One region of the Caballeronia sp. BCC1704 genome, then DNA from elsewhere that is predicted to be linked to it. Evidence: predicted binding sites of a transcription regulator. Region 1 holds the regulator's gene; the other holds the start of a gene.
What was found. The regulator FliA, encoded in region 1, starts transcription of late flagellar genes. The targets are predictions, from matches to a motif close to CTAAAGTTTNNNNNNNNNNNGCCGNTA.

Region 1 (5,753 bases):
GGCCGCCCGGTCAGCTTGCCGACGGCTTCGGCCATGTTCGCCGCACCGGCCTCGTGGCGGCAGACGATGGTCTGGATCTGCGCAGTCTCGTCGTGCAGTGAATCGAGGACGGCGAGAAAGCTCTCGCCCGGCACGCAAAAGACGCGCTCGACGCCGTGGTGCACGAGCGCATCCACGACAAGACGCGCGCCGGTGGTCTGGCGGGAAAGAGCGGAGGAAGCGTCGGAGGTCATGCGGTCAAGTCTCCTGTTGTGTTCCGGCCGAAGCCGGGCATTGCGCGTTGAGCCCTAGAGCTTACGCCGCCGCGCGGCCCGTTGTCCGCTAACAAGCGGAATACAAGCGGAATCTTTTCCCGGCTCGGCGCCCCGGGATCGTCCGGGCGTCGTCCATCAGTCGAAATACCCCTGTTTCCCACCCTTTATCCCGCGATAGGCCGAAGGGCATCTTCGCAATAATGGCTTCACTGAAAAGCGGGCGCTCCAAAACATCCGGCAGCGCCCGCCTCGCAAAGATCGCAGTCTCATACCTCATCGGGGGCAAGTTTGAACATTCGTAAATTCATTGGCGCGAACAGCCGCGACGCTCTGCGCCAGGTTCGTGAAGCGCTCGGCCCCGATGCCGTCGTGTTGTCGAATCGCACGCTGGACGACGGTTCGGTCGAGATCGTGGGCGTGGCGGATCGCGACATCGCATCCATTTCGCCGGCCGCGCACGAACAGGCGCCGGCCGCATTCCCGAGCGCCACGCCGCGCTCCGCGCTCGCGCAAGCCGCAGCCGCCGTGGCCGCGAAGCAACCGGCCGCCGCGAATCCGTACGCGAGCGGCGACGTGTTCTCGTCGGTTTTCGGCGCGAATCCGGAAGTCCATGCAGATGACCTCGATCACCACGACGCCCCGCGCGACGCCTTTGCCGACGAAGCACCGCGCACGATGGCCGAATCGAACCCGTGGCTGATCGAGCACGCGCGACGCATCGCCGAGCAGGCCGCAACGCCGTCGAATCGTCCGCTTTCGGCATCCGCTGCGATCGCGCGAGGTCTCGGCGTGCCGGTCCCGCCGAAGGCATCCGCGCCGAAAGCCGCCGACCAGCGTGCCGAGAAGCGCGCCGACAAGCCCGAGCCGAGCAACTACGCGCTGCGCGAGTCCGCGCAGCCGAAGATCGACACGCCCGACTGGGCGCGCGAAGCCGCGCAAGTCGCCGCGCGCCGCGCCGCCCACAAGATCAACGCGGGCGCGCCGCAAGCGGAAGCCTCGCCCGACAGCGCGCTCGAAGGTCTGCCCGCGAACGCGGCCGCCGTCGTGACCGACGCGATTCGCGCGCGCATGGAACAAGTCGTCAACGAAACGGTGATGCACGAGCTCTCGTCGATGCGCGAGATGATGGAAGAGCACTTCTCCGGTCTCCTGTGGGGCGAGCGCCAGCGCCGCAGCCCGGGCAATGCCGGCCTGACCAAGCGCCTGTTCGCGGCCGGTTTCTCCGCGCAACTGGTGCGCATGGTCGTGGACAACATGCCCGAGATGGAAAGCGCCGAGCACGCGATGGAATGGGTGCAGCAGGTGCTCGAATCGAACCTGCCGGTCATGGCGAGCGAAGACGCGCTGATGGAACGCGGCGGCGTGTTCGCGCTGATGGGCCCGACGGGCGTCGGCAAGACCACGACCACGGCCAAGCTCGCCGCGCGTTGCGTGATGCGCTTCGGCGCGAGCAAGGTCGCGCTGCTCACGACCGACAGCTACCGGATCGGCGCGCACGAGCAACTGCGCATCTTCGGCAAGATTCTGGGCGTCTCGGTCCACGCGGTGAAAGACGCCGCCGACCTGCAACTCGCGCTGTCGGAGTTGCGCAACAAGCACATCGTGCTGATCGACACCATCGGCATGAGCCAGCGCGATCGCATGGTCTCCGACCAGATTTCGATGCTCTGCGGCGCGGGTCATCCGGTGCAGCGCCTGTTGCTGCTCAACGCGACGAGCCACGGCGACACGCTCAACGAAGTGGTGCAGGCTTACAAGAGCGCGGCCGATCAGCCGCCGCTCGCGGGCTGCATCCTGACCAAGCTCGACGAAGCGACGAATCTCGGCGGCGTGCTCGATACCGTCATCCGCTACAAGCTGCCGGTGCATTACGTCTCGACCGGCCAGAAGGTGCCGGAGAACCTGTACGTCGCGACCAAGCGTTTTCTGATCAAGAGCGCGTTCTGCATTCCGCGCGAGGGTTCGCCCTTCGTGCCGCAGGACGACGAGGTGCCGGCACTGCTCTCCGCATTGTCCGCGCGCGCCACCACCGAACTGCATGAGGTCCGCTTTGGATAAGTTCGTGCTCGATCAGGCCGAAGGTCTGAGAAGGCTGCTCACGCGAGGCGGTTCGCGCGTGGTGGCGGTGGCGGGCGGGCCGGCGGGCATCGGCTGCACGTCGGCGGTCGTGAATCTGGGCGCGGCGCTGTCCGTGCATGGCAAGGACGTGCTCGTGATCGACGAGCGGGCGAACGCGGCATCCGCTGCGCGCCTCGCCGGAACGTCGGGCGCAGGAGCGCTCGCCGCGGTGATGTCGGGCCGCGAAGCGCTTCAGGACGCGGTGACGCGCACGCCGTTCGGCTTCTCGCTGCTCGCCGCGCCACGCGACGAACGCATCAGCCACGACGCCGCGCAGTGCCGCGCGCTGCTCGACGGTCAGGCGGACATCGTTCTGATCGACGCGCAGCTCGATCGATACGGCGCGCTCTCGTCGCTCGCGGCGCAGGCGCATGACTTTCTCATCGTGACGCGGGTGGCCGCGTCCGCGATCACCGAGGCGTACGCGTGCATCAAGCGTCTGCACTACGCCCATGCGATCGGCCAGTTCCGCGTGCTCGTGAATCACGTGCAGAACCCGGCCGACGCGGCGGTCGCGTTCGACAACCTGTCGGGCGTCGCGAGCCGGTATCTGGCCGTGTCGCTCGTGCAGGCAGGGTATGTGTCCGAGGATGCGCGCGTCACTCGGGCGAAGGAGCTCTCGCGCTGCGTGGTGGAAGCGTTCCCGGCGACAGCCGCGGCGCGCGACTACCGGCAGATCGCGGCGGAGCTTCTGCATTGGCCGATGCGTCCCGCGCCGTCAGGGAGCGAGACGCAGGTCCGGAATGACGCGCGGTTTTCGGTTGGCGAGGCTGACAAGGGCGGACGGGAGACGGGACGCATGGCGTCGATGTTTTCCAGTCATGCATTGACCAGTACGGCGTCGATGTGATCAAGATTAAGGTGACTCAGATGTACAACGCCCAAGGCAAACTCTCACAGTCGGACGTCCTGACTAAATATGCGCCGCTCGTTCGTCGGCTCGGACTTCAGCTCGTCGCCAAGATGCCGGCGAGCGTCGATCTCGACGACCTGATTCAGGCCGGCATGATCGGTCTTCTGGATGCGGCGAGCCGCTACAAGGAAGATCAGGGCGCGCAGTTCGAAACCTACGCGAGCCAGCGCATTCGCGGCGCCATGCTCGACGAACTGCGTGCGAACGACTGGCTGCCGCGCAGCATGCGCAAGACGTCGCGCGAAGTGGAATCGGCGGTGCACAAGGTCGAGCAGAACCTCGGCCGCGCCGCGAGCGAAGTGGAAATCGCCGAGCACATGAAGATGCCGCTCGACGAATATCAGTCGATGCTGCAAGACCTGCACGGCAGCCAGCTGATCTACTACGAAGACTTCGACCGCTCCGCCGACGACGAGCCCTTCCTCGACCGTTATTGCGTCGACCGTTCGGACCCGCTGTCCGCGCTGCTCGACGACAGCCTGCGCGGCGCGTTGATCGAAGCCATCGACAAGCTGCCGGAACGCGAGAAGCTGCTGATGAGCCTCTACTACGAACGCGGCTTGAACCTGCGCGAAATCGGCGCGGTGATGGAAGTGAGCGAATCGCGCGTGTGTCAGCTGCACAGCCAGGCGGTCGCCCGTTTGCGCGCGAAGCTGCGCGAGCAGTCGTGGACGAGCGTCGAGGCGTAATGCGCTAGCCGGCTTCGAAGTCTCGCGCTTCGGCGAACACCGTTTTGCCGATGCCGAGACTTTTCGCGCGATACATCGCGCGGTCGGCGGCGCGCAGCACGGCGTGGATGTCGGCGTGGCGAGCGTCGGCGGCGCTCGACAGCATGCACGCGCCGATGCTCGCCGAGACCGAAACCGGCCGGCCATCCACCGACGTGATCGAAGCGAGCGCCGTGTGAATGCCCTCGGTGATCGCGAGGACGGCCGTGCGGCTCTGCGCCTGAAGCGCGAGCACCACGAACTCGTCGCCGCCCAGGCGCGCCACGGTGTCGCTGTTGGACATGCGGCGGGCGAGCACGTTGGCGAATTGCTGCAATAGCAGGTCGCCGACTGCGTGGCCGTAGGTATCGTTGACTTCCTTGAAGCCGTCGAGGTCGATCAGAAGCAGGACGGTGTCCTGCGTGGCGTCGGACATCGTGCGATTGACGATGTGTTCCAGCGCGTAGCGGTTCGCGAGACCCGTGAGCGGATCGGTCGATGCCTGACGCGCGAGATCGCGATTGGCGTTGCCGAGACGATCGACGAGCACCGTCAGATACACCGATGCCGCCAGCACGCTCAACGCGAGCCCGAGCGCGGCGGACAGGTTAGCGTTCCACCACGGCTGCCAGAGCGCGAGCGCGCCGATGACGGTCATCGCGGTGGCGCAGGAAACGGCGAGCGTGCGCTTGCCGTAACGGCAGCCCGAGCCGATAAGAAACCAGAAAACCACCCACAAGAGCGGCAGCGCGATTTCGCCGCCTGCGGCGAGCGCGGCGCCGACGAGCGCCTGATCGGCGATGGTCGTGACGATGAGCCGCTTCTTCGATGGCGACGCCATCCGGCTGACGATCAGCAGCGTGACCGCGCCGTACACCACATAGAGCCCGACAATTTGCGCGACCAGCGACGCATCGCGCGAAGGGTTAAACCACGCGTACGCAGCATAGGCAAGCAGCACCGCCGCGCCGAGCACGACGCGCAGCGTGGCTTGCTCGCGTTCGGGATGCCGAAGCGCCGCCCATGCGAACGCATGAGGCCAGCGTGGCGGGTGGTGGGCCTGCTGCATGTGAACCCCTCGATTTTGTTTTTGTTCGATCGACGCGGTCGGAATGGGCGCGGTCGGCCGTAGGGTTAACGGCAAAGCGTTGCGTTGCTTGAGTTTCGTGGGGGATGACGACGAAGCGACAGATGTGCGACTTGCCGCGCCCGGCTGGGATCGAACCAGCAAACCTTTGTCTTTCACTATGCCGTTGTAGAGCGTGCAATCAAGGGCCTTCCTGTACGCCGAGCAGCGGTGAATCAGCATGGCCGGTAAAGCCGGTGCCTGTTTCGGCAGACCGGACCGAGCGAGTCAATCTCGATCGGGCGCGTCCGAGTTGCTTGGAGCGCACGCGGAAGCCAGCGCCGTGGAGCCTAACCGAAACCTCGTGTGTGGTGCGCAGCGGCGCGAGCGGATTGCGCAACTCATGCGCGAGCATGGCAAGGAATTCGTCCATGCCGTCATCCACGAGGCTTCACCACCCAGTTCGTCGGAAGCGGCACAGCCGTTATTTCGACGCGGCGATTCTTCGAGGCATGAACTGACGGCCAAGGAGCCTTGTTATGCCACGCAAACGTAAGAAAGAAACAACGAGCGAATCGGGCGAAGGACTGAGCCCCGACCCCGAGTTGATCCAGCGACTGGTGGCCGCAACGCTTGACCGCGCGAATGAGAGAGCAACTGGCCGCGCAAAAGAAGACGATTTCCGAGCGCGCGCT
Region 2 (5,753 bases), 270 kb from region 1:
GAAGGTGCTGTACATCGGCGAGCCGGCGGACCTGAAGCACGTCGCCGCGAATCTGGAAAGCGAATTCGGCGAAGCCTTGTATGTCACGTATTCGCTGCCGGACTGCCTCGAGGTGATGACGTCCGATGTGTCAAAGGGGCGCGCGCTGCGTTACGTGCTGGAGCGGCTGGATATCGATCCCGCGCAGTGCGTCGCGTTCGGCGACAACATGAACGACATCGACTTGCTGGAAACCGCCGGCCATCCGTTCATGATGAACAACGCGAATCCGGACCTGATCACGCGTCTGCCGAATGTGCCGCGCATCGGCAACAACTTCGAGGCGGGCGTCGCGCATCATCTGCGCAAGCTGTTCGATCTGCGCGACGACATCGCGTCGTCGCGCTGACTCTCTGACGCGCCTACCGATTCACGCTCGGCGTTGTGGTTAGCCGCGGCGGCCCCAGTCGTTCGAACGGCCGTGGTCCCAACCGGCGCGATTCCAGCGCCCGTTGTCGTGACCGTAGTCACGATGCCAGCGCGGTTCCTCATGACGCCAGTACGGCGCGCGATAGTGCGGCGCGGCGGGCCTCACATATACGGGCGCGGGAGCGGCATAAGCAGGCGCGCCGAGCGAAACGCCGACGTGAAGATCGGTATGGGCCTGAGCCGCTCCTACTGCGCCGATGATAAGGCCGGTCGCGACGAGCAATTGAGTGACGATGCGCTTCATTGTGTTTCTCCTGGAAGGCGACGTGTGTCGCATGAGTCCAATGTAAGCGCCGGCTGTCTTACACGCTTCGACGACTTGTTACCGGGTGCAAGCGGGGCGTAAGGCCTTTTCCATGTCGGTGAGATACGCACGAGCCTTGTCCGGCGGGGCTTTGCGCTTGGGAGCGCGCGGTCGCGGAGAAAATCATAAGCATGCTGCGTAATTCGCCATTACAACTGTCGCGCGCTTTTAATGCGCGCGCGCCGGGCGCAAAACGAAACGGGCGCCGAAGCGCCCGTTTCACATGACCGACCTCGCGACTTATTGCGCGACAGCGCCGAGTTTCCGCGCTTCCGGATCCGAAGCCAGCAGCGGATAGAGCACGCCAGCGACGATAGCGCCCGCGATCGGCGCGATCCAGAACAGCCACAACTGATCCAGCGCCCAGCCGCCGACGAAGAACGCCGGGCCGGTAGAACGCGCCGGGTTCACGGACGTGTTCGTGACCGGAATCGAGATCAGGTGGATGAGCGTCAGGCACAGGCCGATGGCGATCGGCGCGAAGCCCTTCGGCGCGCGATCATCGGTTGCGCCGAGAATCACGAAGAGGAAGAAGAACGTCATCAGGAATTCGCAGACCAGCGCCGCGAACACGTTGTAGTGCCCCGGCGAGTGCTCGGGTCCAAAGCCGTTCGCGGCGAAGCCGCTGCCGACGAGATCGAAGCCGGGCATGCCGGTGGCGATCAGCTTGAGCGCGAATGCGCCGAGCGTTGCGCCAATCACCTGGGCCACGATGTACGGCCCGAGGTCGCGCACGGGAAAGCGTCCCGCGACGGCCAGCCCGACGCTAACAGCCGGGTTCAGGTGGCAGCCGGACACGTGACCGATGGCATAAGCCATGGTGAGCACGGTGAGTCCGAATGCGAGCGAGACGCCCACGAACCCGATGCCCGTGTGCGGAAAGCCGGCGGCCAGCACGGCGCTTCCGCAGCCGCCCAGCACGAGCCAGAAAGTACCGAAAACTTCAGCGCCGAGACGCTTCGACAAATGCATGATCTTGCCTTCGTGAAATGTGAGAGACCTTTGATTTGACGCAAGAAAGCCTATTGCCCTTGCCGAGCGCAGTTTAAGGGCGGCAGTTTTTACGGACTGTCAAAATTGGTCGATCCACGGGCATTTCACGCTCAACGCAGCGATCTTCGGATTCCTCCTTGTCACGAAGCAGACGGCGCTAGCGGCCAGGCGAAAAAAATGCCGCCCATTGGGCGGCATTCGAGAGCGGAAAGCTGTGCGCGATCAGCCGACGGCGACCTGACGCAGCACCGGACGCTTCGCGGCCTGAAGCATGGCCGTGTACGTGTCGACGTAGTTCTGCGCCATCGTCTTTGCGCTAAAGCGGCGTTCGAACTGCGCGCGAATCTCGGTGCGCGACAGTTCGTCGATGCGATGCAGCGCGCCGACCGCGCCCGGCACGTCTTCACAGATAAAGCCCGTCACGCCGTGATCGATGACTTCCGGCACCGAACCGCGGTTGAACGCAATCACCGGCGTTCCGCACGCCATGGCTTCGATCATCACGAGGCCGAACGGCTCGTTCCAGTCGATCGGGAAGAGCAGCGCCTTGGCACCCGACAGGAATTCGGGCTTCTGCGCCTCGTTGATCTCGCCGATGAACTCGACGTGCGCCTGCGACAGCAGCGGCTCGATCGTCGACTTGAAATAGTCCTGATCGACCTTGTCCACCTTCGCCGCGATCTTCAGCGGCAGACCGCTCTGCGCAGCGATTTTGATCGCGAGGTCCGCGCGCTTTTCCGGGCAGATCCGGCCGAGAAACGCCAGGTATTCCGGCTTCTTGTGCGGCTGCGGCGTCAGCAGATCGTCCGGCAGGCCGTGATACACCGTGTTCAGCCAGTTCGCCTGCGGCAGCGGTCCGCGCTGGTTGTCGGAGATCGATACGACGTTCGCCTTCGTGAACGTGTTGAAGATCGGCTGCAGTTCGGGCAGGTCGAGACGGCCGTGCAGCGTCGTCACGAACGGCGTGTCGAGCTGCGTGAACAGCGGAAACGGCATGTAGTCGAGGTGAAAGTGCAGCACGTCGAACTCGTGCGCGCGGCGGCGGACCGTTTCGAGCAGCAGCATGTGCGGCGCGAGCGGATCGCGGATCGTGGGATCGAGTCGCAGGGCGCGCGGCCAGGCCGCGTCGAGCGTCGCCCGGGTTTGCGAATCGCCGCTTGCGAACAAGGTTACATCGTGGCCGAGGTCGACGAGCGCATCCGTCAGATAGGACACCACGCGCTCAGTGCCGCCGTAAAACTTCGGAGGAACTGCTTCGTGCAACGGTGCAATTTGTGCGATTCGCATAACGTGACTCTCCTGAGTGGCCGCTTAAGGCGCGGTCGGCGCCGATGGGCCATGAAAGCTGTTGTGTGGACACCGCTGTGGCGCTCCGGTCGAGCGTTGCGCGATGCCATTCGGGCGGGCCGCGGTGTGTCGCTCACGCCGCCCAAAGATCGGCCCGGCTCTCGACCGGGTTATCCCTTACGTTCATTATCGGGATCGAGAGCGGCATTTCACGTCATTTTTCAATCGCTTAACCTTGTTACAGCGCGAAACACCGGCTGTTACGAAGTCAAAAATTGCACTCAAGCGGTCGAAGGAGACGATTTCGACTGGCAATGCGAGCGGCGAGGCACCCCGTAGCAGGCGACGTGCCCGCGCCGGCCTCAAGTCCGTCCGGCCGCTGCCGATAAAGGCGTTTGCCGACGCGCAGCAAATTCGACTGCGCATGTACGAACTTTTCCTACAACATTTCAGGCGAAAGTCTGTCGGCGCGTCGGCAGGTTCTTCCGATTCCCGCGATGGGCGCGTTGCCGGAAAATCGGGCCGACAAGACGAGCGGGGCCGGACGCGTCGCGACTGAGCGCGTCCGAGCAAACGTTTCCCGCTAGGCCTGACCAGCCATGCAATGACTCGGGGGAAAGATGACGGCCACCACCATGAGCACGCTCGCGGAAATCCGCGAGGTGAACTTGTCGTATGTGCTGCTCGCGCAGCGGCTGCTTCGGGAAGACCGCGTCCTGGCGATGCATCGCCTCGGGCTGTCCGATGAGGTGGCCGAGATCGTGTCGTCGCTGACGCTCGCGCAGGCGGTGAAGATCGCGGCGTCGAGCCATGTGCTGTGCCGCTTTCGCTTCGACGACCACGCGATCCTCGCTTCGCTTGCAGACAAGGACAAGCGCCCGGCGCTCGCGCAGGCGGAGCTGCGAGTCGCGCTTTCGGATGCGGCGATCGAGATCGGTTAAACGGGCTACGCAGCAAGCCGACGGCAACCAGGAGGTCGCGCCGTCGCGTGAATGCGGCCGATCGATCAGACGGCGCGCTTCGAGGGGAGTCCATCGCGCCACCGGCTCGATGGGGCGTTTTCGGCCGACCGGCTCCAGTGATGGCCCCTTACCGACGCCTCATGACCACGACCGGCTCGTTCTGTATCCGGCGCACTCCGCGCGGCGGCGACTCGACCGTGCTCCGCCCCGCGCCTTCGATCCGTGCCCGTGCTTCATCCACGCCTTCGCGCACACGGACGAGCGGCCGGACCGGCAAGCGCCCCGCAGCCAACGCCCCCGCCAGCCCGCCCAAAGTTTTCCACCCGCGTGCCGTAAACAGTCTTAACCGCGCATGTGCGCCGGCCGTACCGCATTCCCAACCCTGAGGACCCGACTGTGCTGATTTTCGTTGGAACGCTCGTGACATTGCTGTCCGTTTTCGGCGGTTACGCGCTCGAAGGCGGCCATCTTGGCGCGCTCGTACAGCCGGTCGAAATATTGATGATCGCCGGCGCGGGCATCGGCGCTTTCATCCTCGGCAACGGCGTCAAGACCATCAAGTCGACGCTGCTCGTCATTCCCACGCTTTTCCAAGGCTCCAAGTACAACAAGGACGTGTACATGGAGCTGATGGGCCTGCTCTACGTGCTGCTCGCGAAGGCGCGCAAGGAAGGCACGCTCACGCTCGAAGCCGACATCGAAGACCCGCACAAGAGCCCGATCTTCAGCCAGTACCCGAAGCTGCTCGCGGACCATCACATCGTCGAGTTCATGACCGATTACTTGCGGCTCATGGTCGGCGGCAACATGAACGCGTTCGAAATCGAAAGTCTCATGGACGAAGAGATCGAGACGCATCATGTCGAAGGCGAAGCGCCCGCGCTGGCGCTGCAAAAAGTCGGCGACGCGATGCCCGCGTTCGGCATCGTCGCGGCGGTGATGGGCGTCGTGCATACGATGGCCTCCGCCGATCAGCCGCCCGCCATCCTCGGCGAAATGATCGCGCAGGCGCTCGTCGGCACGTTCCTCGGCATTCTCATTTCGTACGGCTTCATCGGGCCGCTTTCGAGCGTCGCGGAGCAGCGCGTCGCCGAGCAGACGAAGATGTTCCAGTGCATCAAGGTGACGATTCTCGCGAGCCTGAACGGCTACGCGCCGGCGATCGCCGTGGAGTTCGGCCGCAAGGTGCTGTTCTCCACGGAGCGCCCGTCGTTCTCCGAACTGGAAGAGCACGTGCGCCGGGTGAAGGCGAAGTGACGCGCCTCGTTTTCGCGACCCCGACCGGAGCCCTGCGATGAGCAGCGAAAAAGACCGTCCCATCTTCATCAAGCGCATCGTCGCGGGCCGCAAAGGTCACCACGGCGGCGCGTGGAAGCTGGCGTACGCGGACTTCATGACCGCGATGATGGCGTTCTTCCTGCTGATGTGGCTGCTCTCGTCGACCTCGCCCGTGCAGCGGCGCGGCATCGCGGAGTACTTCAACATGCCGCTCAAGGCGGCGATGGTCGGCGGCAAGAGCGTCGGCATGGACAACAGCATCATCACCGGCGGCGGGCGCGACATTTCGAGCAACGATCCGGGCGATGCCCGCAGTTCGGACGGCAAGACGCAATTCGAGCAAAGCCCGACCGCGAAAGCCGACGAGGAATTGCTGAAAGCCGCGCAAGGCGAACTGGAACGGCGCGAGCAGGCCCGTCTTCACGACCTCCAGGTCAAGCTGATGGCCGCGCTCGAAGCCA

Region 2: a site for FliA is predicted at 4,324-4,350, ahead of motA (flagellar motor stator protein MotA). Genes of this name have one in related genera too.

The regions. Positions count from the first base shown of each region.
Region 1 covers NZ_CADFFT010000001.1:217,224-222,976, reverse strand. The annotation lists gene HWX53_RS01050 (thiamine pyrophosphate-binding protein) at 1-233, opposite strand, end outside; gene flhF (flagellar biosynthesis protein FlhF) at 543-2,312, shown strand; gene HWX53_RS01040 (MinD/ParA family protein) at 2,305-3,222, shown strand; gene HWX53_RS01035 (RNA polymerase sigma factor FliA) at 3,243-3,974, shown strand; gene HWX53_RS01030 (GGDEF domain-containing protein) at 3,979-5,061, opposite strand; gene HWX53_RS01025 (histidine kinase dimerization/phospho-acceptor domain-containing protein) at 5,261-5,491, opposite strand; partial or broken gene HWX53_RS27525 (transposase) at 5,598-5,753, shown strand, end outside.
Region 2 covers NZ_CADFFT010000001.1:487,130-492,882, forward strand. The annotation lists gene HWX53_RS02255 (Cof-type HAD-IIB family hydrolase) at 1-388, shown strand, start outside; gene HWX53_RS02260 (hypothetical protein) at 428-712, opposite strand; gene aqpZ (aquaporin Z) at 1,013-1,744, opposite strand; gene HWX53_RS02270 (glycosyltransferase family 4 protein) at 1,988-3,052, opposite strand; gene flhD (flagellar transcriptional regulator FlhD) at 3,673-3,993, shown strand; gene motA (flagellar motor stator protein MotA) at 4,411-5,271, shown strand; gene motB (flagellar motor protein MotB) at 5,309-5,753, shown strand, end outside.